3 regions of the Carnobacterium funditum DSM 5970 genome follow, and region 1 is predicted to be linked to each of the others. Evidence: predicted binding sites of a transcription regulator. Region 1 holds the regulator's gene; each other region holds the start of a gene.
The links. Region 1 encodes CtsR, which represses protease genes until heat stress. Its sites were predicted from a motif close to TTGGTCAAAAAAGGTCAAANA; they were not measured.

Region 1 (10,817 bases):
GAGATAAAGCAACAAAACTTAAACTTGCAGTAAGAGAGATTATTGGCTTCATCATCTTTGACGGTGTAATGTCGTCATGAATAATGATCAATTTATCTCGGACATTCGGGGATAACTTAGTTACTTTTCTTGAAATGTTCCTTATTTTCACTAATGAAACAGTTATTAAAAAGAACAAACCTAGCAATTGATGCCTAAATTTTTTAGCCATCTTCTACCTCCTTTTTATTCCGTTACTTATCATCCATCGGTTTAAAAAATGTCTTAGCTTTCAATTAACCTTATTATGCTTGTTATTTTAGCTGTTTTCAACTAAAACGCTACCAAATGTACACGTTTAGACTGATTATCCCTTCATAAAAAAGACACATTTACTTATCAGTCCCATTAATTCGATCAGGTTCTACGTGAACGTCAATATCGATTATACCATAGGAGTCTTTTAGAACTCGTTCTACATTTTCTGTAATTTGATGACCTTGAAGCACGGTCAAAGTAGCATCAACCAAAATCGTCACATCCACATAAATATTCGCTCCGTACTTTCGTGCCTTAATATCTTCAACTGAAAGGACATTTGGTATACTTAAAATACTGGTTTTATATCTTTTCAAGTCTTCTGTATTAAACCCATCAGAAAGAGAGAACACACTATCTCGAAAAATCTCTACACCCGTTTTGATAATAATAACCGCTACAATAATGGCCATCGCGCCGTCCATCCAAACGTAACCTAGCATTGAACCGATAATAGCTATCGTTGTTCCTAAACTTGTCAGCGCATCACTGAAATTATCTTTTGCAACCGCTTTTAATCCATCACTATTAATTTTTTTTGCAAGAGTTACGTTATAAAAATAAACTCCCAGCATAATAATGGCACCTATAAATCCTATCAGCCCAGTAATTTTTTCAGGCGCGACATTTTCTCCTTCAATAATGCGATTAAAGCTAGAATAAAAAACTTGAATCCCTACTAATAACATAACAAAAGAAGTAACCAAACTTGCAATTGTTTCTGCTTTCCAATGTCCATAAGGGTGGTCATCATCTGCTGGCCTTCTAGCTAACTTTAGTCCAACTAAAACAGCTACAGAAGAGAAAACATCTGTTAAATTATTTAACCCGTCTGCTCTCAAGGCGACAGATTGATACGTAATACCAACAAATATTTTAGTCAAAGAGAGAACAATGTACGCTACAATACTTACTATCGCTCCTTTTTCAGCTCTTTTTAATTCTTCATAACGTTCTTGCATCCCAATTTGCCCCTCTTTAACTTATTTGATAGTTATTTTTTAATTTATTTCATTTTATTTTATGCTCTTTATAAAAGAAAGATAATAGAATCATTCTTTCAACTTAAATATGTAAACACCTATTTTTGAAACATGAATTGTATTTTATCACTTTATTTCTTTTGGTACAGGATATGTTTAATTTTGACTAATGATTTATATAAACGAATTAAAAGATGATACACATAAACAGCGGCCTGGTTTTTATGTTAAAATAATAGCAGTTTACTATGTTCTAAAGAATGGAGTGTTACTTATGAAAGTTGGATTTATCGGAATAGGAAATATGGCTAGTGCCATTATCAAAGGAATCATTGAAAAAAATTACATGAATAGTGAAGACATATATCTATATAGTAGAACAAAAGAAAAATTAGTTGTTTTCGCAGCCGAAACAAAAACGACTATCTGCTCCTCAAATGAAGAGTTGATTGCTAACGTAGACATTGTTGTGCTGGCTGTTAAACCTAATGTGCTTGCTGAAATACTACCTAACTTAAGTTCAGCTATTGAAAAACACCATCCTCTATTAGTCTCCATAGCTGCCGGGACATCCCTTCAAAAATTAACTAATTTAATTGGAGTAAAATCTACAAATTCTATCATTCGAGTGATGCCAAATCTGAATTCGGTTATAGGTGAAGGTATGACTGCTGTTTGTGGAAATAGTTTTTCTTCTCCCGAACAAGTCCAGTATATATTAGGTATGTTTAAATCGATAGGTGAAAGTATCGAGCTAGCAGAAAAAGATTTTAGTACTTTTATTGCTATTGCAGGTAGTTCACCAGCCTATACCTTTCTCTTTATTGATTCCTTAGCCCGTGGAGCTGTTAAAAATGGTATGCCTAAAGAACTAGCTACAAAAATTGCTGCCCAAGCTGTATTAGGCAGTGCAAAGTTAGTCTTGGAAAGTGATCAATCTCCTTGGAACCTAATCGATCAAGTTTCTTCACCTGGTGGTACAACCGTTGCAGGAATTGTCGCTTTAGAAGATGAAAAATTTATTTCGACAGTTATTAAAGGTGTCGATGCTACTATTGCAAAAGATCAAGAACTAATGAACGATTAGTATCTTCCTTAAAGTTAATTTAGTCTTTTTGCATTTCGTTTAACCCTTTTAGTTCAGCTTTTTCTATTTTTTTACGTTTGCGTAATTCTCTAAAAAAATTTGTTAATAGCGCGCTACACTCAGACTCAAGAATACCCTGCTCTATTTCTACTTGATGATTAAAACGACTATCTGTTAACAAATTCATTAATGTGCCTGCTGTTCCGCCTTTGGGATCTGCTGCTCCATAATACAATTCTTTAACACGTGATAAAATCATTGCGCCACTACACATTGAACAGGGTTCTAATGTAACAAATAACTGAGCATCTTCTAAACGCCAATTTCCAAGTGTTTTGTTTGCTTCTCTAATGGCAAACATTTCAGCGTGTGCTGTTGCATCATGACTTTCTTCCCGATCGTTATGCCCTCGTCCTATGATCCGACCATTTAGAACGATGATTGCTCCAATAGGTACTTCTAATTTTTTTCTAGCCTTTTTAGCTTCTTTAATCGCTTCACTCATAAAGTATTCTTTTTCTTGTAATGTCAGCATAAGTCCAGCCTTTCTTAATTTATTACTGTTATCATATCATAACTCATCTACAAACTTGAGGGGAAATGTTAGACTACAAAGAAATATAGCAATAAAAGAGGAACTTACTATTTAGTGAAACGAGGTGTTGTCTTGGAATTTAATGAAATCAAACTTATTTATCCTGATGCTCAATTAACAAACTTATCTGTAGAAAACTCTGATCTTATTTCTTTCCCTTTTAAAAACCAATGGATTCAATTCAAACAAGAAAATAAATCTCCATCTGAAATTAAATTATTGCAGCTTTTGTTTGCTTCAAAAAAAACTAAAGTTGCTTCAATGGCCTCAAAATGGCAAAATTATTTAATTAATGGACTAGAACTTCCATCCTTAACTTTTAATAACGATTTCCGTATTATCCAATTCGCTCTTTTAAAAAAAGATTCCTATTTTGAAAAAAAAACTTGGCTTAATGCTTTCAAAAGTATCTTTAGCAACAGTGAAGAAGCCTTTTTTATAGATGAAAATTCTGGGTTATTGATTCAAAAAAAATCTGATGACCAATTAACTTTAGATGAACTTTCAGGTATCATCCAAACGCTTGATGATGACTTTTCAATTAAGACCATTTGCTATATTGGTCAATTTTGGCCGATTGACAAAGAGTTTAAAACAATTTTTAAAGAAGAACAGTTTATTTTTGAAAAACAAAAAAATAAAGGTAAATCTCTGCTTTCATTACCTATCGTTGCCTTAAGTTATTACACCTCTGAAGCCTTAGAAAAAAGTGCGCTCATGCATATATTAAAACAAAAATATACTAGTCAACCTGAGTTAAAAGAATTGATCTTAGCTATGTGGCACAGTCAAGGAAATATCAGTTTGGCGGCTAAGTCATTATATGTTCATCGAAATACATTGCAGTATCGAATAGATCGATTTCACGATATAAGTGGCTTGTCTTTACGTAATATGAATGATTTATTGCTTTGCTATTTATTAATTTTTTAAAAATTATCTTTACAGGTTTATAAAAAGTACTATAAAAATAAGAGACTGGGACAAATGTGTCCCAGTCTCTTTCTTGCATATCCGAATTTTTATTCTAGAGCGTGCTTCAAAAAGCAAACCCAACATCCACTTCACGAAAAATGCTCGATGGTCTGCAATCAACGAGCGATTTTCGTGAAGTAATTTTGGTCTAAACACTTTATGTCCCACTCCGTTATTTTTAATTCAACTTTTTATCGTTTTACTTTATCTTTAACTTCGCCTACAAAATCTTCTGCTTTTCCAGTTGCTCTTTCCTTCTTATCCATGAACATATCTTTAAATTCATTCGTTGCATCTTTCAAATGACCCGTATAAGCTCCAACTTGTCCTTTTAAATCGCTGACTTTATCAACAACTTTTAATAAGTTTACAACCTCTTCGTCAGATAAATTTCCAACAACATCTAAAGCTTTTTCATTACCTTTTAGTTTATCTTTAACAAAATTTTTCGCTTTTTGGCGATTCATGTAGGCTTCTATCTTAAGCATAGTTCTATCAGATGCGGATAAAATAACAGCCCCTACCGCCATTGTAGCGCCTAAACCTACTAGTAAGTTACGTGTACTTCTTTTCATAAATATTCACATCTCCCTTTATTCTATCTGTACCTTAATCATAACAGAAAAAAAAAAAAGATACGAATAAAAACACCTGACATCATTGAGCAATGTCAGGTGTTATTTACTGAACCGATGATTTTATAAAAGTATTATTAAGCTTTTACTGGGTCAGATGGAGTAGAATTTTCACTCTTTTTAGTATTATCCTTCACAGTAACTCTAATTTTCCCTTTTGAAGCTCCGATAGTTACATGATCTCCCACTTTAATTGCCCCACTCAATAGCTCTTCACTTAAGCGGTCTTCAATTTCTTTTTGAATCGCACGGCGTAAAGGCCGTGCTCCGTACTCTGGATCAAATCCTGCTTTAGAAATGACATCTATAGCAGCTTGGGTCATTTTAACATGAATATCCATTTCTTCTAAACGCTTAGTAACCATTTGTACCAATAGCTTAACAATTTTATTCAATTCAGGTTTTTCAAGCGCATGGAATACAATGATTTCATCTAACCGGTTAATAAATTCCGGTCTAAACGTTGTTTTCAACTCTTCTTTAATTCTTTTTTCCATCGTATTATGATCTTTTTTCTTATCTTTTGTACTAAATCCAACTAGTTTTTCATCTCTCAAGGATGTTGCTCCTAGATTGGAAGTCATAATCATAACTGTATTCTTAAAATCTACTTTACGTCCTTTCGAATCTGTTAAATGACCATCATCTAATACTTGCAATAAAATATTAAAGACATCTGGATGAGCTTTTTCAACCTCATCCAATAAAATAACAGAATAGGGTTTTTGTCGTACTTTTTCAGTTAATTGTCCACCTTCATCATATCCTACATAACCTGGAGGGGAACCAATCAAGCGACTTGTACTGTATTTTTCCATAAATTCAGACATGTCAACTCTAATTAATGCTTCTTCACTACCAAACATAGCATTAGCTAATGTTTTAGCTAATTCTGTTTTCCCTACTCCTGTTGGACCCAAAAACATAAATGAGCCGATAGGTCTATTAGGATCTTTCAATCCGCTTCTAGATCTTCTGATAGCTCTAGCTACTGCACTAACTGCTTCTTCTTGTCCTATTACACGATTATGCAATACTTTTTCCAATTTTAACAAACGCTCTGATTCTTTTTGATCCATTTGTTTCACTGGGATACCTGTCCATAAAGAGACCACTTCCGCAATATCTGTTTCTTCTACTTTTAAATTCATTGAATTTGGAGCAGGGTGTTTAATTTTTTCTAATATGCCTTCAATTTCTATTCGTTGCTTCATTTCACTTGAACGAATTTTAGCCGCTTTTTCAAAATCTTGTAATTGAATAGCCACTTCCTTTTCTTCAATTAACGTTTCTAACTGTTTGAGTGCTGCTACCATTGGTGATGGTTTACTAGAAGAATCTAGTCGTACTTTTGAAGCTGATTCATCTATTAAATCGATTGCTTTATCTGGAAGTTGTCTAGATGTTATATAACGAGAAGATAATTGAACAGCTGCATGAATTGCTGCATCAGTAATCTCAACACCATGATGATTTTCATAACGTGAACGTAAGCCTAATAAAATATCTTCTGTCTCTTCTAGTGTAGGCTGATCAACACGGATAGGTGAGAAACGTCTTTCTAAAGCTGCATCTTTTTCAATATATTTTTGATATTCATCCAATGTCGTAGCACCTATAGTTTGTAATTCTCCACGAGCTAATGCTGGTTTCAATATATTCGAAGCGTCTATTGCTCCTTCAGCACCGCCTGCACCGATTAATGTATGCAACTCATCAATAAATAGTATGACATTTCCATCTTGATAAATTTCATCTATAATTTTTTTCATACGTTCTTCAAATTCTCCGCGATACTTTGTTCCCGCAACCAGTGAACCCATATCAAGCATCATCAAACGTTTGCCAATTAATGTATGTGGAACTTCTCTAGCAGCAATTTTTTGTGCTAATCCTTCCGCTATGGCTGTCTTACCCACTCCTGCTTCACCTATTAAAACTGGGTTGTTCTTAGTCCGACGACTTAAAACCTGGATAACACGTTTTATTTCTGTATGACGTCCAACAATTGGATCAATCTTTTCAGCTCTAGCACTAGCTGTTAAATCTCTTGCTAAAGCATCAAGTGTTGGAGTTCCGGTTGTTTGCTTAATAGCTGATTTAGAACGCTTAGCTTTACCATTGTTTGCATCAGTAATCCCTATTTTTTTCAATAATATTTGACGTATTTTATTTAAATTAATATCTAAGTTCGTTAAAATCTTAGAAGACAATACATCCTCTTCGCGTAGTAAACCAAGCAACAAATGTTCAGTGCCTACTAAAGAAGCTCCCATGCGTCTAGCTTCATCTGTTGCTAATGTAATAGCTTCTTTCGCTCGTGGTGAATAAGGAAGAATGGTATCTTTGGAATCGTACTTCATCGTTCCGTAACCAGTAAAATGTTCTGCTTCTTCTCTTATCTCTTTTTCAGTTATTGAAAACTCACGAAGCGTTTTGCCCGCTATTCCCTCTTGTTCAACTACAAGAGCTAACAAAATATGTTCCGTACCAATCGAACGATGACGAAACTCTTTAGCTTGCTCTTGAGCTAACATTAAGACCGCTTTTGCTTTTTCTGAGAATAATTCATCCATAATATTACCTCCATTCTTTACGACTGTTCGTATCTTAAGTTATTTAGAAAAGCAATCAATATCCTTGCCCGCAATTCGTTTTCTTTTTTAGAATCTTCTATAGACAAAACTGACTTTTCCATAGCTGAAAGCATTAGGCTAGCTTCTCGTTTAGCAATCATATTATCTCCATAAAGTGTTTCTACAATTGAATAAGCGTTTCTTTGTGATATCTCACTATCAATTACATCAATCATCATATCTAACATCTCTACTTCATCTAGCAATTTAACTTTAATTATTCTTATATACCCGCCACCACCACGTTTGCTTTCAACTAAATATCCTTGTTGAACTGTAAATCGTGTATTAATCACATAATTAATTTGAGAAGGAACACAATTAAATCGGTCTGCCATTTCACTACGTCTAATTTCGACTCGCTCATCCGTTCCAAGTACCTTTTTTAAATAAGCTTCAATGATATCCGACATATTCTGATTGTTCATGTGTGACTTGTTACTGAAACAATGAGTTTGTATGGTATACATATTACCTATTTTTACCATACATTGCAACGGTGTTCTTTCAGTAACACTCCTTTTCTTTTCGTCTCAACACCAGACTTGATTATTCATTCTTTCATTAAAAACTAACTTTTAAAGTATCCATCAAATTTTGACTAATACTGACTTTAATTATACGAGAAAATAATGAATTTGAAAAGCAACTCTACTCATTTTTATTTAAACACATCATTTTTCTAGTATACGTATAAGCAAGGGCACTTAAATTCTCATCTTTTTTGGTTTTAAATTTTTTAGATAGATAGTTTGTCAAATTAAGTGCAACACCTCTCCCATGAAGATCTCTTGAGATGTTTGATAGCCAAGACATTTTCTGGGTCTATTATTGATCAGATATAAAGCTTTTTGAAGTTCTTCCTGTTCTACATGATCAAAGTTGGTTCTCTTCGGAAAGAACTCCCTTAGGAGTCCATTACTATTTTCATTGCTTCCTCGTTGCCAAGAAGAATAAGGATCTGCGAAATAAACAGGGATCTTTAATTCCTCTTCAATAATGGGGTAACAACTGAATTCTTTTCCTCTATCCGTTGTGAAGCTCTGAAAAGCTGCTTCGGGCAAGAGAGTATTTAGTTTTCGGAGGGCTGCTTCCATAGAGGAAGCGGATCGATTGGGCATTTTGATTGCGAGGTACCAACGACTTTTCCTTTCTAGAAAGGTCGCCACGCAACCTTTTGCCTGTCCTCGCCCTGATACCACGGTATCTAATTCCCAATGGCCGAAGGTCGTGCGTTTCTTTACTTCCTTTGGTCGTTTAGAAATGGAAGTGCCCACATTGAATCTACCGCGAGTTTCTTTTGGTTTTTGTCGTTTTCCTTTTTGTCTTAATACTGACAATGGAACCTGTAAGAGTCCAGAATAAATCCAACGATAAATTGTTTTAAAGGAAAGTTTACCTTGAAACAACCGACCTACAATTTGTTCAGGAGACCACGTTTGATTCAATTTTTCCTGAATTTTCTCTTTGTTTTCGGGGGTCAGTTTTGGCTTCGCTCCACAATTGGCTTTATTTTGTTCAGATTGCTTTTGTGCTTTCTCACATTGATAATCAGGGTTTCGCTTAAGTTCCCGAGACACAGAAGAAGGAGCACGACCTAGTTTTTGGGCAATCCCACGGATTGAGAATCCTAATTCAAGAAGTGTTTCTATTTTTGAACGTTCAGCTATGGTAAAATGAGTGTAGCTCATGGTGAGTCCTCCAGTCGAATGTTTAGTGTAGTAACTTCATTCTACACGAGACCGCCATGGGTTTCTTTTATTTCACCTGGGTGTTGCACTTAATATTACAATTCATCGATAATAAAAAAAACCACTTAGAATAAGTGGTTTTTTTATTTATCGGGAAGACAGGATTCGAACCTGCGACCCCTTGGTCCCAAACCAAGTGCTCTACCAAGCTGAGCTACTTCCCGTAATTTTTAGTAATTCTTGAAAAAATGCACCCAAGAGGAGTCGAACCTCTAACCGCCTGATTCGTAGTCAGGTACTCTATCCAATTGAGCTATGGGTGCTATATATGGTGCCGAGGGCCGGAATCGAACCGGCACGGTGATCACTCACCGCAGGATTTTAAGTCCTGTGCGTCTACCTGTTCCGCCACCCCGGCATTTTGAACAAGTTATGATTGTTGCATCACTTACTAGCTTAACTAGTAAGCGGAAGACGGGGTTCGAACCCGCGACCTCCACCTTGGCAAGGTGGCGTTCTACCACTGAACTACTTCCGCTAATGGTGCCGGCTAAAGGAGTTGAACCCTCGACCCTCTGATTACAAATCAGATGCTCTACCAACTGAGCTAAGCCGGCTTAAAAATATGGTGCGGGTGAAGGGACTTGAACCCCCACGTCTTTCGACGCTAGATCCTAAATCTAGTGCGTCTGCCAATTCCGCCACACCCGCTAAAATATGGCTATAACTAGTCATCTGAATGAATAGTTATGAGTCATGCAGGATTCGAACCTGCGACCCTCTGATTAAAAGTCAGATGCTCTACCAACTGAGCTAATGACTCATGGTGGAGGTTGACGGGATCGAACCGCCGACCCTCTGCTTGTAAGGCAGATGCTCTCCCAGCTGAGCTAAACCTCCATATGAGAAAAATAAATGTTCGATGCGCGGCAGCGTCCTACTCTCACAAAGGGAAACCCTTCACTACCATCGGCGCTAAGAAGCTTAACTGCTGTGTTCGGCATGGGAACAGGTGTGACCTTCTTGCCATCGCCACCACACATCTTACATATAAGAGAACGTTGTTCTCTCAAAACTGGATAGTGTTTAACTGTAAGGGCTTAAAACCGTTTCTTCATCGTTTAAAAATTGGTTAAGTCCTCGACCGATTAGTATTGGTCCGCTCCATACATCGCTGTACTTCCACTTCCAACCTATCTACCTGATCATCTCTCAGGGGTCTTACTCACTTACGTGATGGGAAATCTCATCTTGAGGGGGGCTTCACGCTTAGATGCTTTCAGCGTTTATCCCGTCCACACATAGCTACCCAGCGATGCTCTTGGCAGAACAACTGGTACACCAGCGGTGTGTCCATCCCGGTCCTCTCGTACTAAGGACAGCTCCTCTCAAATTTCCTGCGCCCGCGACGGATAGGGACCGAACTGTCTCACGACGTTCTGAACCCAGCTCGCGTACCGCTTTAATGGGCGAACAGCCCAACCCTTGGGACCGACTACAGCCCCAGGATGCGATGAGCCGACATCGAGGTGCCAAACCTCCCCGTCGATGTGGACTCTTGGGGGAGATAAGCCTGTTATCCCCAGGGTAGCTTTTATCCGTTGAGCGATGGCCCTTCCATACGGAACCACCGGATCACTAAGCCCGACTTTCGTCCCTGCTCGACTTGTAGGTCTCGCAGTCAAGCTCCCTTCTGCCTTTACACTCTACGAATGATTTCCAACCATTCTGAGGGAACCTTTGGGCGCCTCCGTTACACTTTAGGAGGCGACCGCCCCAGTCAAACTGCCCGTCAGACACTGTCTCCCAGCCAGATTATGGCTGTGGGTTAGAGTGGTCATACAGCAAGGGTAGTATCCCACCATTGCCTCCACCAAGACTAGCGTCCTGGCTTCATAGGCTCCTACCTATCCTGTAC
Region 2 (10,817 bases), 190 kb from region 1:
ACTAATTGTGCAGTGTATGACATTTCATTGTCATACCAAGAAACAGTTTTAATTAATTGCTTGTCTCCAACTGTCATTACTTTAGTTTGAGTTGCATCGTATAATGAACCAAATGTCATGCCTAAAACGTCTGAAGAAACGATTGCGTCTTCAGTGTAACCGTAAGATTCGTTTGAAGCTGCTTTCATTGCTGCGTCAACTTCTTCAACTGTTACTGTTTTGTTTAAAACAGTGATTAATTCTGTTAATGAACCAGCTGGTACAGGCACACGTTGTGCTGCTCCATCTAATTTACCTTTTAATTCAGGAATAACTAAGCCAATTGCTCTAGCAGCACCAGTTGTGTTAGGAACGATGTTAGCTGCTGCAGCGCGAGCACGACGGAAGTCGCCACCTGCGTGTGGAGCATCTAATGTATTTTGGTCACCTGTATAAGCGTGAATAGTAGTCATTAAACCTTGAACAATTCCATATTTGTCATTTAGTACTTTAGCCATAGGTGCTAAACAGTTAGTTGTACATGAAGCTCCGGAAATAACTGTTTCAGAACCATCAAGAATTTCATGGTTTACATTGTAAACGATTGTTTTCATGTCGCCTGATGCAGGTGCAGAAATAACAACTTTTTTAGCTCCTGCTTTTAAGTGTAATTCAGCTTTTTCTTGAGAATTGAAGAAACCAGTACATTCTAAAACGATTTCTACATCTAATTCTCCCCATGGAAGTTCTTCAGGGTTACGGTTGCTTAAAACTTTTACTTCTTTACCGTTAACGTTGAAAGAGCCATCTTTAACTTCAACTTCACCATTGAAACGTCCTTGTGTTGTATCATATTTCAACAAGTGAGCCAACATTTTTGCATCTGTTAAGTCATTGATTGCTACTACTTCCATACCTTCTACTTCTTGAATACGGCGGAATGCAAGACGTCCAATACGTCCAAAACCATTAATACCTACTTTAACTGTCATAACTAAATTTCCTCCTTTAGGAATCATAAAAAATTTATTTTAAAGGGTTATCCCTCTTAAAATCTGATTAGCGGCACCCTCATCTGTGATTAACCACGTCTGAGCGGGTACTTTCTTCATATGTGCTTCAATTGCTTTTGCTTTGGATTTTCCGCCTGCAACCGCGATTACGCTTGGTATTCGCGCAAGATCTTTTGATTGCATACCAATACGTGGAATTTTATAAACGACTTCTCCAGTTTGGTTATAGAATTCTCCGAAAGCTTCTCCAACTGCTGCTTTGTCTTTAATCAGAGCTAGAACTTCTTCGTTCATACCTCTGCGCTTTGCCATGTGTGTTGCATCTCCAATACTATAGAGAACACAATTAGCTTGTTCTACCAGATTCAGCGTTTTTTTGATTTCTGGCTCTTGTAAGAGGGGCTTATACGTTTCTTCGCTGACTTGTTCTGGTACATACAGAACGCGGTTCTTCCCACCAGTTCTCTTGGCCATCTGTGCACTAACAGCGTTAGCTTGAATATCCACTGATTCTCCAAGTCCACCTCTAGCTGGTACAAATATTAATTCTCGGTGATGAGCAAGACTTTCATCCATATGATTTGCAACTTCAGCCATTGTCGTACCACCCATAACCGCAATGATATTAGTTCCTTCGGGCAACAATACTTTCAAAGAATCCATTGTTGCTCGTCCTAATTCATCTTGAACTTTGGACTGCTCCTCAACATTCCCAGAAACAATTACGCAATGTTCTATTTTAAAATAAGCGGCTAATTGATTTTCTTTCTCTCGCATTCCTAATAATTGACCCATTATTACATCTAAATCATGGTAAACAATTTCTCCATTTGCAGTTAATTGCATCCCTACTTTAGACGTTCTAATCAAGCGTTGTTTTCTTAATGAATCTACTTCTGTTCTTAGTACACGCTCAGTAATACCCATCTTGTCGGCGAGTACTCGACGTCCAACAGGACCCAACAAGTAAACATTACGCAAAATTTGATATCGTCTTCTCAGCGTATCCATAATGTCTGGTGTTACTTTTTCGATAATAGACAATACATCCTGCATGAGTTCCCTCTTCCTCAGTGGGTCAACTAGCGGCCATGTGAGTCGTTAGGCGACCCTTGTTGACTAAAAAAACAAGAGATCTAAGTGAAACAAGACATTCAGTTAACTGCATGCTTTATTCTTGTTTTCCTCCGCAGTCTAAAATAGCACTGCTTTTGTCTCTTACAAGTTTTATTATATCATTTAGTCTTTTTACTTTCAAGCTTAAAGGGGTAAACCAACAAATATTATCCGCATTTTTTTAGCTTCCTTAAAGAATAAAAAATAAAACCACTCAGTGTGAGTGGTTTTATTTTTTATTTTCGTTCCCTTATCCAGGCTGCATAACTCCTGCAAAAGCTAACCAAGCTAACGCAGACTTAGCAACTAGACTTAAAATAATATAAGCACGTTCTCCATAAAGATAATTTTTCCATGGCCCAACCTTTTTATATTGTAAAATCATGTTTACTGGAAACAGATTGAAGAAAACAAAATAGGTGCCTGCTAAAGCATATACAAACCAAGGAACTTCAGCTGGATCAGCATTTCCAAATGCGTATAATAAAATAACTACCCATGGAACGAAACCAGCGATTGTTCCAAAAACAAACGACTTCCAATCTGTTGACTTTCTATAATAAGTCATTTCTTCCATCACTAAACCGAATAGATTCATCATAGCATTAAGAACAAATATCAAAATAAGTGAACCGATATCGTATACACCAAACAACATCGCTATTAACATGATCATTAATGATGAACTAATCGCATATTCATACCATCTAAAGCGATTCATATTTCTTTCTAAATCTTTATTATATATTTTATTTCCCCACGGTGTCACAATAATAAAATGTGCTAATGCAGAAATAAATAAAAATAAAGAAACCATGATTCCAAATGGCGCATTAAAAATTTCTTTTTCTTCGGTTAACAACCGCATTTGAGTTGTATCAAATGTTAGGAAATAAGATCGAATAGGAATTTCAAACTCAGCAATTCGATCAATAAAAATAGCAAATCCAAGCATTAAGCTTCCTTGAACTAAATGCAATAACCCCATGATGATATTAAATCTTTTTAACGATTTAAAATCTATTGCTTTGGCCATTAAAATCACTCCTCATTTTTTTAGTTACACCAGAATAGTCATTAGACTATCCCAACCTGCTACTCATGTTGCTAGTGTATTATTATTGTACTCTTTTTTTATAAATAGTACTATTTATATCCTTCGATATTTAACTGTTTATATCCTTTAATGTTTAATACTATTATCTTTTTCATTATCAAAAAAAGACAGCAAAAGTCTTTAGCTCTTACTGTCTGATCATTGTATATTTATTCAACTGATTTTAATTTATCCTCAATTAATGTTTGCAGTTCATCTACTGTAATGTGTTCATCAAAAATTTCTTCGCCAATGAAAACAGTCGGAACAAGCTCCACAATAGATCGGTTCGCTTCTTCAATGATTCCATTTATTTCTTTTTCATTGGTTTGTAACGCTATGTCTCGCTTATCTTCAGCATAAGCTGCAATTTCACCCAAGCTTTTTAAGCTACCCCATTCATCTTGATTTTCATAAAAATACTCAATTTCTGCTAAAGCTGCTTTAGGATTCGAATAATCTAAATAACGATGAATCACATTACCTTTCTCCAAATGTGGCGTTTCTTTATTGAAGTGTTTGATAACGCGTTGAACTTTTCCTTCTTCAACATATTTAGCTAAAAGTTCTTTTGAATCATCATGCCATTTCTTACAGAAAGGACAACTCAAGTTAATAAATTCTATGACTTTTACAGGTGCTTTGGGATCCCCAATTTTTAATCCGTAAACGGTATCTACTTCACTTGCTTTTATTTTACTAATATCCATTATAAAATCCCCTTTGCTCTTCAGTACTTAATAGTATAAAGAAAATTCGAAAAAATTGTTGCTTTTTTGATTGCACTTTTAAAATTAATCCTTCTTATCCTCAATTATTCATAGCTTTTTTACAGGGCTGCTTTTATCATTATTGAAGAAATAAATTTTTAGTGGTTTTCTATAAAAACATGACCTATTCAGGCTTTCAGGCTTATAGTAGCAGTAAATAAAAAAGATGAGGATTGTACTAACCTCATCTTTTTTATTATTTTCACTCTTTTAATTCTGAACTACTTTCCATAATTTCATCAATTAGTCCGTAGGCTTTAGAATCTTCAGCAGTCATGTAGTTATCACGATCCGTATCGCGTTCAATCACTTCAATTGGTTGTCCAGTGCGTTCAGACAAAATTTTATTTAAACGGGCACGTGTTTTCAAGATATGGCGTGCAGCAATTTCAATTTCAGTTGCTTGTCCCTGTGCTCCACCAAGTGGTTGGTGAATCATTACTTCTGCATTTGGTAAAGCATAACGTTTGCCTTTAGTTCCAGCTGTTAATAAGAAGCTTCCCATTGAAGCTGCCATTCCCATTGCGATTGTTTGAACATCTGCTTTGATAAAGTTCATTGTATCATAAATAGCAAATCCAGCTGTTACACTTCCTCCTGGGGAATTAATATAGATGTAAATATCTTTTTCAGGATCTTGCGCATCCAAGAATAGCAATTGAGCTATAACGGAGTTGGCTACATCATCATTTATTTCTCCACTTAACATAATGATACGGTCTTTTAATAGGCGAGAGTAGATATCGTATGCACGCTCACCTCTTGATGATTGTTCTATTACTGTAGGCACTAAATTCATAACTTGTTTCCTCCTTAAAATGGTATCCTTTTATATTGTAACATAAACTTCTTTCAGTCTTGCTATTTTGTATCTTACTCTATTGGTCAATAAAGGTCAAATAATAGAATTGTATTGCCTAAGATTTTTTGTGCAAAAAATCATTTCTCTTTTTATTTTCATTACGTTTTCATTTTTTTATCTATTCCTATCGTTATTTCAATACCTATTATGTCATATCAATCATATGATTGCAGTATTTAATATAGCTACTAGACAAAATAAAATTGTAGGTTTAATTTTAAAAAACGCCAATCCTTTTTTGGTGGAGGACTGTTTAATTTTCTCAGATGGACCCTTCTAAGACCCGCTGTCACTGTGCTAACTTTAGGAATTTGTTATCCTTGGACATTGTGTCTGGTATCTAGTTGAAAAATTAATCATACCGTTATAGCGGAAAAAAGACTGACATTTGTCGGTTCAACAGTTGGGTTATTGGGTCATTGGATTAAACGGTTCTTCTTATGTATTATCACTTTAGGTATTTATAGTTTTTAGGCTTCTGTTAAACTAGAAAACTGGAAAGAAGAAATCCACTTTCTGCAGAATAAACAAAACCACCAATTGTCTTGGAAGATATGAAACCCTCGACAATCGGTGTTCTTTTTATTTTTTGCGATAATTGTGCGATACATTTTTAAAAATACTGTAAACTCAACATTTAAAGGTCTTACTAGATGTCTCCTGAGGGAATCGAACCCCCATCTCAAGAACCGGAATCTTACGTGATATCCATTACACCAAGGAGACTACTTTAAAATTATCAACTACTTTATCTTAGCTGATATCTCGTTAAAAAACAAGGTTTTTAATTATGCATTCCCTTTTTTAAGACTCGCCATTATATATAAAACACGCTAGTCCTTTATGTTACAATAATGGGGTATCTATCATTTTAAAAAAGGAGGCTGCTATATGAATTTTGAACAATCATTTACTCAAAAACAAAATCAAGTTCAAAAAATGGCAATGACACAACAACTCCAACAATCTATTCAAATGCTGCAATACAATCAAGAAGATTTGCTAGCTTTCTTAAATCAAAAAGCATTAGGAAACCCCTTAATAGAAGTTAGTGTGCCTCAAGAGAGGCTAATCGAGAATTTTCCGACTACGACTTATAATAAGGATGACGATGAAACCAATTATATGAATCAGATTCCCGATACGTATGTGTCTTTGTTTGAATACATTTCTGAGCAAATCCACTTAACTATGCGTGAAACTCGTTTAAGAGATTTGGTGATATGGCTTAGTGAATATTTGGATACCAATGGTTACCTAACCATTGCATTAAAGGATGCTGAAAAGTTAACGCAGGCTCAGCCTCTTGAAATCATTGATGCGTTAGTTTTACTTCAACAGTTAGAACCAGCAGGTGTTGGTGCTAGAAATCTGCAAGAATGTTTGATGCTTCAAACAGAGCGTAATGAAAATGCTCCAAATATGGCTTATATAATTTTAGAAGAAGAGTTCGATTTTTTCACAAATCGTAAATGGAAAGACATCACCAGAAAGCTGGATATCTCATTAAATGACATTCAGCTAATTTCAGATTTCATTCAAACTCTAACCCCCTATCCAGGTGCATTGTTTAACGGAGAGAAGGACCAATTTCTTAAACCTGATTTATTTGTAGAAATAGCGTCAAAAGAGTTAAAAGTCATTTCTGTAAAATCTGGGTTGCCTGTTATTTCATTTCAATCCTCTTATTATGAAGATATGATGCAAGTGAAAGATAAAGATGTTACTCATTTCATCAAAGAGAAACAAGCTGAATATGAATGGCTCCAACGCAGTCTTACACAAAGAGGTGATACTATCTTGCGTGTAGGAACAGCTATTGTAAAAAAACAAAAAGGCTTTTTCATTCTCCCAGAGCGTCCCATCCAACCGTTAACCTTAAAAGATATTGCGACAGAACTTGAGATACACGAGTCAACCGTTAGTCGCTCTATTAATGACAAGTATTTAGAAACGGCTTTTGGTATTTTTGAATTAAAACACTTTTTTACTAATGCTTTGAATACTAGGCCTACGGACAAGTCTGATTCAGAACAGCCTGATTTGGTCTCTACAAATGAAGTTAAAAAGAAATTAGCTCAATTTATTGATTCTGAAAACAAACAAAAACCATTATCAGATCAAAAATTGGCTTCGTTGCTGACAGAAGATGGTATTGAAATATCTCGTAGAACCGTTGCTAAATACCGTGAATCTCTTTCAATCCCGACTTCTCTCAAACGAAAGCGTTTTGAAGCTTAATATTGTCTTCCTTATACTAATAAGAAATCCTCGAAGAACTGTATCACTACACAGTTTCTCGAGGATTTTTTCGTGACTTTTTAAAATCTGACATTACTATTAACCGTGTGTTGCGTTCTTAATTTTTCTGCAATTTCATTTAATTTACGTAGACGGTGGTTAATGCCTGATTTACTAATTTGACCACTAGGAATCATTTCTCCTAGTTCCTTTAAAGAGACTTCAGGAGATTGAAGCCTTGCCATAGCAATTTCCTGCAACTTATTCGGTAATTTATCTAACCCCATTACATCATCAATGTATTTAATACTTTCTATCTGCTTACTAGCTGCATCAATTGTTTTATTCAAATTAGCATTTTCACAATTTACTAATCGATTAACGGAGTTTCGCATATCTCGAACAATACGCACATCTTCAAACTTCAACATCCCACTTGTAGCACCTATAAGTGCTAAGAAATCAGCAATTTTTTCACCTTCTTTTAAATAAGTAATAAATCCATTGCGTCTTTCCAATGTTCGAGCATTCATATTAAAATAATTCATCATCTGACAAATATCATCATTGTGCTCTGCATAATTAGAATAAATTTCTAAGTGGTAACGACTTGTCTCTGGATTATTGACTGATCCGCCTGCTAAAAATGATCCTCTTAAATAAGAACGCATTTTTTGAGAATTTGTCATGATTTCTTCTGGAACATGACTGTGTATAATCATCCCATCCATAATAGAAAGATCAGACAATACTTTTTGTGTCCCTCTTTTTAATCGTACAATATAAACATTATTTTTCTTTAATTTCATTTTTCGTCGAACCAACAATTCACTTTCAACTGCAAAATGATCTTTTAATAAGACATAAATTCTTCTTGCAATTGCTGCATTTTCTGTTTGAATATTCAGTACGAATTTCTTGTTCACTAAACTAACTGCTCCATTCATTCGAATTAATGCTGCTAATTCTGCTCTAGCATGCTCGCGATGAACCTCTAGTTGAGTCAGCTCCTTTTTGACCTCTGAAGCATAAGACATTATATCCACCTCCTTCACTTTTTCTCAGCAAATCTATTATGCTTTGGCATAGCGAATGCGATTTCTCTCATAAGCCAACTTAAACAATTCTTCTACAACTTTATCCCCATCGTGAAAGACCCCTTCGTCTCTAAATAAAAGGAAATTATCTGAAATAACACGCGGAACTTCTTGGGATAGACCCCTAAAGTTATGTGCTACCTGTAGTAAATATTCTTCGTATCTCTCATGATCCACATAATTCTCAGGTACATTTTCTGTATTAACTAATACTGTGTCAATAAATTTTCTTCCTAAATGTTTATGCAGGACCGTTACATGATCTGAGTCAGTAAAACTTTCTGTCTCGCCCAATTGGGTCATAATATTGCAGATATAAACAACTTCAGCTTTTGTATTCAATACTGCTTGACCTAAATCACCAATCATTAGGTTAGGTAAGATACTCGTAAACAGACTTCCGGGTCCTAAAACAACCATATCTGCTCCATGGATAGCATTTAAAACCTCGCGAGATGCTTTTACTTCATGGTTATCTTCATTAGCTGTTACATAAACTTTTTCAATTTTTTTACTTTCTTTAGCAATTTTTGATTCTCCTTCAATTTTTGAACCATCTTCAAAAATGGCATGCAAAATTAGAGGCTCTTCAGCTGCAGGATAAACATGTCCGTCAACGCCCATCATTTCCGCTAAGGATTGAATGGCTTCGAAAATGCTGCCTTGCATTTCTGCCATCGCAGCAATAATTAAATTGCCAATAGAATGCCCAGCTAAAAAACTATCCGCGGTATCAAAACGATACTGAAAAATGTTTTTTTGACATTCAGGGATATTTGATAATGAAACTAAAACATTTCTGATATCTCCAGGAGGAACGACATTAGCGTAATTACGCAAAGAGCCACTGCTGCCTCCATCATCTGCAACAGTGACGATAGCCGTTACATCCGCTTGTTTTTCCTTTAATCCTTTTAAAATAACAGGTAAGCCGGTTCCACCACCTATTACTACAATTTTAGGTTTCCTCACTTTTTTTTCATCTATCATGACCGGTTAACCGTTTCTTTGACCTTGTCTTTGTCCCGATGGGTAATATGAACCGGATACCCATCAGTTGTAATTTTTTGTCCAATACGTTCTGAAAGGGCGACTGAACGGTGTTTGCCACCTGTACATCCTATTGCGATGGTAACATTATTTTTCCCTTCTTTTTTATAACCTGGTAAAACAATGTCTAACAATTCAGTGAATTTGCGATAGAAAATTTCAGTTTCAGGTTGTTTCATTACGTAATCATACACAGGCTTATCTACACCTGTTAAAGGTCTTAGACTATCAATATAATGAGGGTTTGGTAAAAAACGAACATCCATTACTAGATCTGCATCAATCGGTAAACCATATTTAAAGCCAAATGAAACCAACTCAATACGGAACAAATCTGCTCCAGCTCGTTTATTAAATGTTGTTTGAATTTCTTCTCTCAATTGACGAGGAGTTAAATTACTTGTATTAATAACTTTTTGAGCACGGCCTTTGATATCATTCAGTAATTCACGCTCTTTTTTAATTCCTTCAATTAAACGATCGTTCATTGCTAAAGGATGAGTCCGTCTTGTTTCTTTGTAACGAGAAACCAATTCTTCGTCGTCTGCCTCTAAAAACAATATTTTCGTGGTGATGAACGTTGTATTGTCCATACCTTCTAACGCCGTCACAATTTCATCAAAAAATTCACGCGCACGTAAATCAATGACCAAGGCAATTTTGGTTAACTTGCCAGATTCTCTGACTAATTCCCAAAATTTCGGCAATAAACTAGGAGGCATATTATCTACACAGAAATAGCCCATATCTTCAAAACTTTGCATAGCTACTGTTTTACCTGCGCCACTCATACCTGTAATAATGACTAATTGTAAATTTTCTACCATCCTTGGCACTCTCCTTCGAGTTCTCATTTTACAAGCCTTCGTTTAATTATAACATTCCGGGTGTGTCGTGTATAGTTAAGTTTAAAATTTGCTTAATTACTAACAGACAAAAGCCATGAGGAGCAAAAATGCTCACCATGGCTGCTGCAAAAAAATTAGGCATTTACTACGATTTCAATTGTTGCTTCGAAATCTCCTAGCTTTCTATTTACTTCACTAGCAGAAGTTGCGAAAGATCCAATATAGAATTTTATTTTTGGCTCTGTACCTGAAGGTCGAATAGCTAACCAACTGCCATCTACCATTTTATATTTCAATACATTAGATGAAGGCATATCAATTGTCTCTTTTGTACCATCTCTATAAGTACGTTCTCTGGTTTTAAAGTCCTCCACACATTCCACACCAATTCCGGCAAATTCTCTTGGTGATTCTTTGCGGAATTTAGCAATTAACTCTTTTATTTTCCTAGCGCCTTCAATACCATCCATCGTCATAGAAATCGTTTTTTCTTTATAATGACCAAATTCATGGAAAATATCTTGCAGACCATCATAAAGTGTTTTATCTTGCTCTTTATAAAAAGCTGCAACTTCAGCGATTAAAACAAGTGCTTGAATCGCGTCTTTATCACGAACAAATGGTTTCACTAAGTAACCATAACTTTCTTCAAAACCGAATAGGAAGGTTTGACTTTTATCAGCTTCATATTGCTTGATTTTTTCTGCAATAAATTTAAATCCGGTCAAGACGTCAACTATCTTCA
Region 3 (10,817 bases), 1.1 Mb from region 1:
CTATACTTAATAGGGAAAAGTGTCAATGAACAGTCTCCAGACGAATCATTTAATGTTACAAAAGCCATGATTTCTCCTTTTTTTGTTCGAATTCGTCTGATATTTTTTATAAGTCCTATGATTTTTTCGTGTTGGCCGATTTGTACGTCTTGTATAAATTTTGTCTGTTTCATTAAGGCTATGTTTTCGTACTGTTCTGTGGGATGACCGGATAAATAAATACCAAGATAAAATTCTTCTAACTCTAACTTTTCTTCAAGACTTAAATCATTTGTTTTGGTATATTTTGGTTTCAAAATATCAAATAAGCCAACATTATTGCCACTCAGTTCCAGACTCGATAAAATTCCCATTAATGACGAAATTAATATTCCTCTTGAATGAGCAAGGTTATCAAAAGCTCCAACATAAATTAACGGCTTAATGTATTCTTCTTTTAACCATTTAGGATCTATCCGTCTTAAAAAGTCAATCAAATCTTTAAACGGACCTGATTCTTTTCTGATTTGAATAATATCCATTATCATTTCTTTTCTTAATTTTTTTACTGAACCTAATCCGAATTGAATGTGATGATTTTTTAATGAAAAGGCGTAAAAGCTTTTATTGATATCTGGAGGTTGGATACTAATTTTCCGCTTCTTTATTTCCAGTGTGAATTCTTTTAATTTAGTTGGATTATTTGATGCTGAATTAAGTAATGCAACAAAAAACGCTTCGGGATAGTGAGCTTTTAAATAAGCCATTTGATAAGCAATAAACGAATAGGCTACAGCGTGGGACCGATTAAACCCGTAGTTGGCAAACTGTTCAATATAGTTATACACTTGTGTAGCGATTTTTTCCTCATAACCTAGTTCTGTTGCACCCTTAATAAAATGAGTCCGTTCTATATCAATTAAAGATTTTTGTTTTTTGGCCATTGCTCGTCTTAAAATATCAGCTTGTCCTAATGTGTAACCGGCCATTTTAGAAGCCACCTGCATGACTTGTTCTTGATAAACCATTACCCCATAAGTGACGCTTAAGATAGGTTCTAGGTTATCATGTGGGTAAACGATTGGAGCTTCACCTTTTTTTCGTTTAATAAACAAATCAATTTGTTCCATTGGTCCTGGACGGTATAACGCATTCACCGCTGCCACATCTTCAATTGAAGTTGGGCCTAGCTTGCGTAAAACATTTTTAATCCCATTAGATTCAAACTGGAAAATACCAACCGTATCGGCTTTAGCAAATAGCTCTAGTGTTAAAGGATCATCCATCGGAATAGCCAATAAATTAACGTCTGCTTGTGTTTGTTTTTTAATTAGCTTTAAGGTGTTGTCGATAATGGATAAGTTTTTCAGGCCTAAGAAATCCATTTTCAACAAGCCAATTTCTTCTACATTCCCCATCGGGTATTGGGTTAAGTTAATTGAGCCACTGCCTTTTTGAAGTGGCAGATACTTGTTTAAAGGTTGGTCGCTGATAACAACGCCCGCTGCATGAGTAGAAACGTGTCTTGGTAGTCCTTCTATTTTTTTGGCCGTATCAAATAGTAATGTGTGTTTTTTATTTTTTCCAACAAGTTCTCGTAATGCTTTTGACTGCTGGAAAGCTAATTCTAGGGTAATTCCAATAGTTTTAGGGATTGTATTGGACCATTGTGATGCTTCATCTTGACTAAGCTCAAATACACGAGCAACATCACGTAAGGCCATTTTTGCTGCCAATGTACCGAAAGTTGCAATTTGCGCAACATGTTCTTGTCCGTATTTATTTTTTACATATTCCAACATTTCTTCTCTACGGTTATCTGGAAAATCTAAGTCAATATCTGGCATAGTGTGACGTTCTTCGTTTAAAAACCGTTCAAACAACAAATTGTATTGAATCGGATCAACGTCTGTTATGTTCAACACATAGGCAACTAATGAGCCTGCAGCTGAACCCCTACCTGCTCCGGTAACGATTTTTACTTTATGAGCATAAGCCATTAAATCCCAAACAATTAAAAAATAATCTTCGAATCCCATTTTATGAATAATGGCTAATTCGTAATCTAAACGTTCTTGATACTCTTTTGTATGGTCTGATTTCCTTTGGTTTAATCCCTCAAAACACAGATTTTTTAAGTAACTGCTTGTATTTGTCTGTTCTGGCAAATCAAAACGTGGCAATAGATGTTGCTGCAATTCAATTTCAACGTCAATCATTTCAGCAATTAAAGTCGTCTGCTTAATAGCTTTTTGCAAACTAGCAGCTTCAAATTTCCCAACCTGATCATTTTCTTCAAGTAATGAATAAGGCCCGTTTGTTGTCGTTACATCAGATAACGAGACTTTATCACCTGAACCAATAGCTTTTAAAACCTCATTACTAAAATCATCAGACGGATTTAAATAGCGAACATCTCCTAATGCAACTGTTTTAATACTCAACTGTTTTTTTAGTTTGACTAAAGCAGACTGAACTTCTTCAAATCGATCATGTAGTTGCAATCCTACAAAAAAATGATCGTCAGAAAAAATTGTTTGAAGCGTTTCGCTTATTTTAATTACCGCCTCTTGTTCCTCACTAAATAAAAATGACTCAAATTCACTATCTCTTCCTGGTGTGATAGCAATTAAACCGTTACTGTAGTCATTTACATCTTCAATTGTTAAATTCCCGCCCTGCTCCATTAACATTTTTTTACTGGATAAATTCATAAGATTATTGTAGCCTGCCATATTCTGAGCTAAAAGAATTAGGGGATAGTCTTGTTGCTTATTTATAATCCCTTGAATATCTATGGTCATACCAATAATCGGTTTGATAGCATATTTTTTACACGCTTTATAAAAATCGACAACCCCATACATTACATTTTGGTCAGTTAAAGCTATAGCTTTGTACCCTCGTTCTTTTGCAGCGACGACAAGTTTTTCAATTGATAACGTACTTTTTAACAAACTATAAGCACTGATAACTTGCAAGTGTACAAAAGACATTTTAGTCACTCCATTCTCATTTCATCTTATATATTATAACCCTAATTTGTAATGATGCGCAAATACTTTAAAAGGAGTATTTTTATAGTTTGCTTTACAATTTTTTTAAACGTGATAAAATTAATTCGTATAAGAGAGGTGTTGTATCATGAAATTTATCGTAACGTTATTTTGGGGGTTTTGTATTGGTCAAGCAATTAATTACATTGGTAGTTCTTTGACCGGCGGCTCATATGATTTTGTAACAGCTACTTTGATTGGTCTTGTTTCAGCAGTCATTATTCTGCTAATCGGACAAGTTATTCCAAAAACAATCCATGCTGGTGAAACCAAATAAAAAGAATAGATAATTGATTTTAAAGAAAAAACGCACATTGCATGCTAACATGCGATGTGCGTTTTTTCTGCAGTTGTTTAAATCAGTTTAAGCTATTTTGATGTCTCATCACACAAAAAGATAATTAGCTGTTTTCCATCATCTAAAAACCGTTGATTTATTCGATTAATTTAGATGTTTCAAACGCAAGTTTATTATCTTCAAGGGTAATCGTTACTTTAGACTTAGGCATGATTTTTCCAGAGATAATCTCTTTTGCTAACGGAGTTTCTATGCTTCTCGTTAAATAACGTTTTAATGGCCTTGCACCATACATTGGATCATAAGCGTTCTCAGCAATCCAAGTTTGGGCTTCTTGGGAAATAGATAGTTCAATTTCTTGATCAACTAAACGTTTAGCAAGATCATTGGTCAATTTAAGCACAATTTGTTTCACCACTTCAATGCTTAATGGTGCAAACAAAACAGTATCATCAATACGATTTAAAAATTCAGGTTTAAAATGTGCATTTAGTAAAGAATAAACTTGTTCTTTGGCTGCTTCATCAATTTGACCGTTTTCATCTGTTCCTTCTAATAGAAAAGTAGAACCTATATTACTCGTCATAATTAAAACAGTATTTTTAAAGTCTACTAACCGTCCTTTTCCATCTGTTAAACGACCATCATCTAGTACTTGCAGTAAAACATTAAACACATCCGGATGTGCTTTTTCAATTTCATCAAGCAATATAATGCTATACGGATGGCGTCTGACCGCTTCTGTTAATTGCCCTCCTTCTTCATACCCAATATATCCTGGAGGAGCCCCTACTAAACGTGAAACAGAATGTTTTTCCATATACTCACTCATATCAATACGCACCATTCGCTCTTGAGAATCAAATAAGTTTTCAGCAAGTGCTTTTGCCAATTCTGTTTTCCCTACTCCTGTTGGGCCAAGAAATAAGAAAGAACCAATTGGACGATTAGGGTCTTGCAAACCGGCCCTGGCACGGATTACTGCATCTGTTACACTTTCTACTGCTTCATCTTGTCCAATGACTCGTTCATGCAATGTATCTGCTAGATGAAGTAATTTTTCTCTTTCACCTTTAACCAACCTTGTCACTGGGATACCTGTCATTCGCCCTACGACGACTGCAATTTCATTTTCTGTTACAGATTCTTGAACCAGTCTTTGTTTATCTTCTTGCTCTTTTAAATTCTTTGCTTCCAATTCTTTTAGTTCTTTCTCCATAGCGGGGATTTGACCATGACGTAAAACAGCTGCCCGCTCTAAATTATAATTACTCTCAGCATCTTCTAATTCACGTCGGGCTTGTTCTATTTCTGATCGTTTATCGCGTAATTTAGAGACTTCTTCTTTCTCTGTTTCCCATTTCATTTTAAGAGAATTGGCTTCTTCACGTAAATCAGCTAATTCTTCGCGTAATATTTCTAGTCTACGTTTGCTTGCTTCATCTTTTTCTTTTTTTAGTGCGGCTTCTTCTATTTCTAGTTGCATCAAACGGCGCGTTACTTGATCCAGTTCTGTTGGCATTGAGTTCATTTCAACTCTGATTGTTGCACAAGCCTCATCGACCAAATCTATCGCTTTATCTGGCAAATAACGGTCTGTAATGTACCGACTGGAAAGATTTGCGGCTGCAACTAGAGCGTTATCATGAATATTTACACTGTGGTGAATTTCAAAACGCTCTTTTAATCCTCGCAAGATACTAATGGTATCTTCTATACTAGGTTCTTCAACCCTTACTCTTTGGAAACGACGTTCTAGCGCTTTATCTTTTTCCATATACAATTGGTATTCATTTAATGTTGTTGCGCCAATACAATGCAACTCACCACGAGCTAACATGGGTTTCAATAAATTTCCTGCATCCATGCTTCCCTCAGTTTTACCAGCACCAACTATATTGTGAATTTCATCAATAAAAAGAATAATTTTTCCTTCACTTTTTTTAACTTCTTTTAAAACGGCTTTCAAGCGTTCTTCGAACTCACCACGATATTTTGCACCAGCAATTAATGCGCCCATATCCAAAGAAAAAATAGTTTTATCTTTCAAATTTTCTGGAACGTCTTTACGAACGATTCTTTGAGCCAAACCTTCAATGATTGCTGTCTTACCAACTCCAGGTTCACCTATTAGAATGGGATTGTTTTTTGTTTTCCTTGATAGAATACGAATAACATTTCTAATTTCTTCATCTCGACCAATTACAGGATCTTGTTGCCCACTTTTCACTGATTTAACTAAATCTATTCCATATTTTTCAAGAGCTTGATAGCTTTCTTCTTGATTTTGTGAAGTCACACGATCGCCTCCTCGCAATTCTTCTATACTTTTTTTTAATTGCTTTTCGGTTAAGCCGTTCGTTAGCAAATACTTGGTTAACACATAATTTTTTAATTTCATTAATGCTAGTAGTACAATCTCTGTTGCTAAATAGTCATCTTGAAAGTCCTTACGTAACTTATCCGCTTCAGACAACAAACGAAAAAGATTTTGGCTAAGGTTTTGACCATAATTAACTGAACTGCCTTCTACTGTTGGCATCCGATTTAATTCTTGGTCAATAGCTTCTTCAAATTTATCTACGTTAAGACCAACACTTTGATAAAATCCACGAGCAAAATTATCCGGTGTCATAAATATTTTCCAAAGATGGACAATATCTATTTCTTGGTGATGCCTATTCATGGCGACACTTTGCGCCTCTGCCAATGATTCTTGCATAGTAGAAGTCATTTTTTCACTATCCATTTTTAATTCCTCCTTGACTACGATTTATTGGTTCATTCATGACTTAATTATAACTAAATGGTTAGTATTGGTCAAAGATTTTACTCGTATTTTTTATTTAAAAATAGCAGTTATACAATAAGTTTTCTTAGCAAAAAAAGCTCTGACAAATGTCAGAACTTTTTATCGAATTCCCAAAGAAATCCGAGCATATCTACTCATTTTAGTGGTATCCCAGGCAGGGTACCAAACTAGTTTTACTTCTGAAGAAGTGACTTCTGGGACAGTTTTTAAAGCATTAATAATATCGTCTGTAATCACATCAACAAGCGGGCAACCCATTGTCGTTAAGGTTAACTCAATTAGACAAAAGCCCGTTTCATATAAATGAACGTGATAGACTAACCCTAAATTGACAATGTCAATTCCAAGTTCTGGATCTATTACTTGTTCCAAAGCAGCAATGATTCGTTCTTTTATTTCTTCTGCTTCTTCCTCTTTCCATAATTTGCTATCCTTTTCCATTCAGTAAACACCTCCAATTGTTATTATCAGTTTACTTGTTTTGAGTGAAAAAGTAAATCTGTTCATTTTACACTAAGAACCAAATTACAAATGAGCTGAAAAGAAATCGGCCATCTCTACAGACTTCGTATAGGGAACTTTATGACCAACACCTACACTAGCCGAAAAACTTAAATTTGATCCATATGATTGCAACTTTACTTCTTCATAAAAATCAAAAGTAGGTTGATAAGGAACTAAATCATCTTTTGTTCCATGCCAAAAATGAATGTAACGATTGGCAATACTTTCTGGATGCATAGCTAAAGAAATAGGCAATAAAGTTGCTAACGATTTAGTATACACTTCTTCAGTAACAGGCAGTTCCATACCTTCTGTCCATTTAGAGGACAATAACCATTTCGTAAAATTAACAGGGTCCGGACTTCCCATTAATACGACTGCGGTTTTGATCCACGGAAACTGCGTCAAAGCAGCACAAGTCGTGAATCCGCCCATAGAAAGACCAGTTACCCCAAAACGTTTAGAATCGCTGAGTCCTTTATTTATATAGTATTCTCTGATTAAAGGCAATTCAGTTAAATTACTTGCAATAACGTTCCAAAACTCTACACCTTCTTTTGTTAAATCTTTTTCTTTTCGTTCTCCATGAAGATAAGCATCAGGCAATATGGCACGAAAACCTTTTTTAGCTAATTCGTATCCATTGACTAAACAACTTTCTTTATTGCTTTCCCAACCGTGAAAAAATACGACTGTCGGCAATAATGCCATTTCTTTCCCTTTAGGATTTATTTCCAGCAATGGCATTCCTTCTATCGTTAGAGATTTTATTGAAATCATTCATTTCCCTCTTTTCGTTAGTTGTCCATTTATGTTACAGTATGTACACATAAGTTAACTTTAGTTTAACATAAAAAATAATTACCCTGTAATAGATGGAGGGAAAAATGGATAAAAAACTTATTGCCGTTGACCTAGACGGAACGACCTTAAATCATCAATCTCTAATTTCAGATAAAACAAAACAAGTTTTCCTTAAAGCAAAGGATGCTGGCCATATTATCTCGATTGCGACTGGTAGACCTTACCGGAATAGCAAACATTATTATGATCAATTAAAAATGATTACCCCTATGATTAATTTCAATGGCGCTCTATGTCATTTACCAAACGAAAAAAATTGGACGAGTCAATACCATAAAACAGTTAGTCGAGATATTGCGATTGATATGCTTGATTTGAAAAAGGATTTCGATATTCAACTCATTGCGGCTGAATTACTTGATTCGGTTTATACGGATGAATCATTTTTACCTTATCCAGATTTTTTTCCTCATGGACAAAAAGATGTACTAAAATTATCTGCTGCTAACTTAAAAGAGAGTCCTACTTCTGTTTGTGTTTTTACAGCACAAGAAAATCAAGAAAAAATTATTAATAAAATTATCCAACGATATGGCAATTTAGTTGAAGTCAGAACTTGGGGTGGGAACACCCCTTGTTTAGAAGTTGTTTCAGCTGGCGTTCAAAAAGCTCTTGGTGTCGAACGAGTTGCTAGTGCTTATGGTATAAAGCAACAAAACGTTATTGCTTTCGGAGATGAAGACAATGATTATGAAATGATTCAATATGCTGGAAATGGCGTAGTCATGAAAAATGGTATTCAAGCTCTTAAAAATATCGCTAATGACATAACCGAAGAATCCAACGACAATGATGGACTAGCTCTTTATCTGGAAAAACACCTTAGTCTGTAAATTAAATACGTAAAAAAGGCAGGCCATATAAAGTTATGAGCTGCCTTTTTTACGTATTTTTATTAAACTTACTGATTTGTCCTTCTAGCTTTTTGTTGATCCGAACTTAAAAATTCTCCTACTACTTTATTTGTACCCATAAAGTTAACAAATGCTGCTGCATCTGCTTCTTTTACTGCTTGTTCTAGCTCATACATCTCATAATTAGTTATCACAATCATCAAAACTGAACGATCTAGTCCTGTATAGCCACCTTTAGCTGGAATAACCGTTATACCACGAATTAATTTAGCATGAATAGCTTTAATTAAAGCGTCTGGATCATTCGTAACAATCATTGCTGTTACTTTTTGATGACTGGTGTGAATCGTATCTACTACTCTTGTCATTACATAGATAGAAAGCAACGTATACATAGCATATTGCCAACCATTGATAAATCCAGCTGCAATAACAATCATTCCGTTTATAGCCATTAACAAACTCCCGACTGATCGTCCAGTTGTTTTAGATAAAACCATCGAAATAATATCCAGTCCCCCAGTAGAGAAACCATACTTCAATGCAAACCCTATACCTGCACCACCTATTACACCTCCAAAAAGAGAGTTCATAATAGGATCAGTTGTTAAAGGAGAAATGGGTAGGATAATAATAAATAAAGAAATCAAAACAGAAGTCATAAAACTATAAAGCGTGAAATCTTTGCCTATTTTAAACCAGCCTAACAAGGCAATAGGTATATTAATCAATAAGATAAATATACCGGTATCAATTGTAATGTGTAAGCCATTTTCAAACATATGTGCTAGTAACTGGGATATCCCGTTGACTCCCGGAGCATAAATATTAGAAGGAATAAGAAAGTTATTCAACGCAATCGAATTAGTAATTGATGCAAATAAGACAAAAAATATTTTTTTAGCTTGTTCTTTCCAAAAAATGGGTGTTTTTAATTTTTTCATTTTATAACCTCCTGAGACTATTCTTTATACAGATTAACAAGATTTTGAAGATTAATAAAGAAAAATTTCTCTCTCTTTATTATTATTTGAACGTGCTGTCTTTAGCCTGGCTGCAAATTATGGTACACTGTAAGTATTGTAACCAATTTCATAAAATAAATGGAGGCAAAATAATGGCAAAAGATGCTAGTTTTGATATTGTTTCAGAAACTAATTTAGAAGAAGTAAAAAATGCAATTCAAATGGTAAAAAAAGAAATCGATACTCGCTTTGATTTCAAAGGAAGCATCAGTGAAGTTAAATTAGAAAAAAATCAATTAGTGATTGTTTCAGAAAGCGAGTTTAAATTGGAACAAGTAAAAGACATATTGACTAACAAGCTTGTCAAACGAGAAATTTCTTCAAAAAATCTACATTTCGAAAAAATTGAAAAAGCTTTTGGAGGAAATGTAAGACAAACGGCTGATTTGATTAATGGAATTGATAAAGACAATGCAAAAAAAATTACACAACTTATCAAACAAGCTGAAATAAAAGTGAAAACGCAAATTCAAGATGACCAAATCAGAGTAACTGGTAAAAATAGAGATGATTTACAAAAAGTAATCGCTCTTTTACGTGAAGCTAACTTACCAATTGCATTACAATTTTCTAATTACCGTTAAAAAAGCCTGTTGCTCATCAGTGTTCAATGAGAGCAACAGGTTTTTTGATTTTTAAAATAGTTTAACCTTCAATTGTTTTAACGACGACTGTTTGACTTCCCATTAATAATTTAGACACCGGGCAACGCTGTTCAGCCTCTTTTACAAGCTCTTTCGCTTCTTCGAACCCTAATCCATCTACTTGCGCTAAAGCAACGACATCAAAGTAAAAACCAATCCCTGATGATTCCCGCATAAAATCTATTTGAACCTCAACCCTACTCTTGTTATCTTTGCCTCTGGCCTTTAATAAGGATTGAATTGTAGCATTCAAACACGTGCTTAAAGAAAGGCCTAACAATTCTTCAGGATTTGTTCCTAGTGCTTTCGAAGTTGGACTTGATACGGTTACCTTCAATCCCTCATTTTTCACATAAGCTAATCCATCAACACCACTTTCATTAACCATTTCAGCATGAAATAAACTTTTGTGAGTTTTCATCTTTTTATCTCCTTACGATTATCCTCTAACTTCTTTATTTTGTATCTGTTCCATCAAGAACTGCTTCAATTCTTGGCAAAATAGCTTTAGCAATTATTGAACCTGTTACAAGCATTTCGTAGAGCGGTTGAATATTAGCAGATGTTCTTCCTAATAATCTCATGTATATTTCTCCATCAGATCCTAAGCAAATACGATAGTAACCTGCTTGCAATTCATTTAGCTCATTAATTACCTCTAAAACAGCTGTTTTCTTGCCAAAGTTCGTTACAAAAGCCAAATGATGATAAACAATTTGATAATCTGAAATCTCATTTTCTTTATCAAATACAATTCCAAATGGCAATGCCTTATCTTTTG

Region 2: a site for CtsR is predicted at 4,856-4,876, ahead of clpP (ATP-dependent Clp endopeptidase proteolytic subunit ClpP). Genes of this name have one in related genera too.
Region 3: a site for CtsR is predicted at 6,140-6,160, ahead of clpB (ATP-dependent chaperone ClpB). Genes of this name have one in related genera too.

The regions. Positions count from the first base shown of each region.
Region 1 covers NZ_JQLL01000001.1:1,439,813-1,450,629, forward strand. The annotation lists gene BR44_RS06690 (hypothetical protein) at 1-211, opposite strand, end outside; gene BR44_RS06695 (cation diffusion facilitator family transporter) at 372-1,259, opposite strand; gene proC (pyrroline-5-carboxylate reductase) at 1,555-2,367, shown strand; gene tadA (tRNA adenosine(34) deaminase TadA) at 2,387-2,902, opposite strand; gene BR44_RS06710 (helix-turn-helix domain-containing protein) at 3,035-3,895, shown strand; gene BR44_RS06715 (hypothetical protein) at 4,129-4,512, opposite strand; gene BR44_RS06720 (ATP-dependent Clp protease ATP-binding subunit) at 4,650-7,148, opposite strand; gene BR44_RS06725 (CtsR family transcriptional regulator) at 7,166-7,636, opposite strand; gene BR44_RS06730 (IS30 family transposase) at 7,964-8,899, opposite strand; tRNA gene BR44_RS06735 (tRNA-Pro) at 9,050-9,123, opposite strand; tRNA gene BR44_RS06740 (tRNA-Arg) at 9,149-9,222, opposite strand; tRNA gene BR44_RS06745 (tRNA-Leu) at 9,229-9,317, opposite strand; tRNA gene BR44_RS06750 (tRNA-Gly) at 9,366-9,437, opposite strand; tRNA gene BR44_RS06755 (tRNA-Thr) at 9,441-9,516, opposite strand; tRNA gene BR44_RS06760 (tRNA-Leu) at 9,526-9,610, opposite strand; tRNA gene BR44_RS06765 (tRNA-Lys) at 9,650-9,722, opposite strand; tRNA gene BR44_RS06770 (tRNA-Val) at 9,724-9,799, opposite strand; rRNA gene rrf (5S ribosomal RNA) at 9,824-9,939, opposite strand; rRNA gene BR44_RS06780 (23S ribosomal RNA) at 10,028-10,817, opposite strand, start outside.
Region 2 covers NZ_JQLL01000001.1:1,249,309-1,260,125, forward strand. The annotation lists gene gap (type I glyceraldehyde-3-phosphate dehydrogenase) at 1-971, opposite strand, end outside; gene BR44_RS05755 (sugar-binding transcriptional regulator) at 1,011-2,048, opposite strand; gene heR (heliorhodopsin HeR) at 2,359-3,144, opposite strand; gene BR44_RS05765 (DsbA family protein) at 3,375-3,914, opposite strand; gene clpP (ATP-dependent Clp endopeptidase proteolytic subunit ClpP) at 4,177-4,773, opposite strand; tRNA gene BR44_RS05775 (tRNA-Arg) at 5,491-5,562, opposite strand; gene rpoN (RNA polymerase factor sigma-54) at 5,728-7,077, shown strand; gene whiA (DNA-binding protein WhiA) at 7,158-8,114, opposite strand; gene BR44_RS05790 (gluconeogenesis factor YvcK family protein) at 8,151-9,164, opposite strand; gene rapZ (RNase adapter RapZ) at 9,161-10,051, opposite strand; gene BR44_RS05800 (phospho-sugar mutase) at 10,207-10,817, opposite strand, start outside.
Region 3 covers NZ_JQLL01000001.1:321,033-331,849, reverse strand. The annotation lists gene dnaE (DNA polymerase III subunit alpha) at 1-2,975, opposite strand, end outside; gene BR44_RS01435 (YjzD family protein) at 3,124-3,312, shown strand; gene clpB (ATP-dependent chaperone ClpB) at 3,470-6,082, opposite strand; gene BR44_RS01425 (metal-sulfur cluster assembly factor) at 6,245-6,586, opposite strand; gene BR44_RS01420 (alpha/beta fold hydrolase) at 6,671-7,429, opposite strand; gene BR44_RS01415 (Cof-type HAD-IIB family hydrolase) at 7,537-8,346, shown strand; gene BR44_RS01410 (YitT family protein) at 8,415-9,311, opposite strand; gene BR44_RS01405 (YajQ family cyclic di-GMP-binding protein) at 9,485-9,976, shown strand; gene BR44_RS01400 (OsmC family protein) at 10,038-10,457, opposite strand; gene BR44_RS01395 (hypothetical protein) at 10,492-10,817, opposite strand, start outside.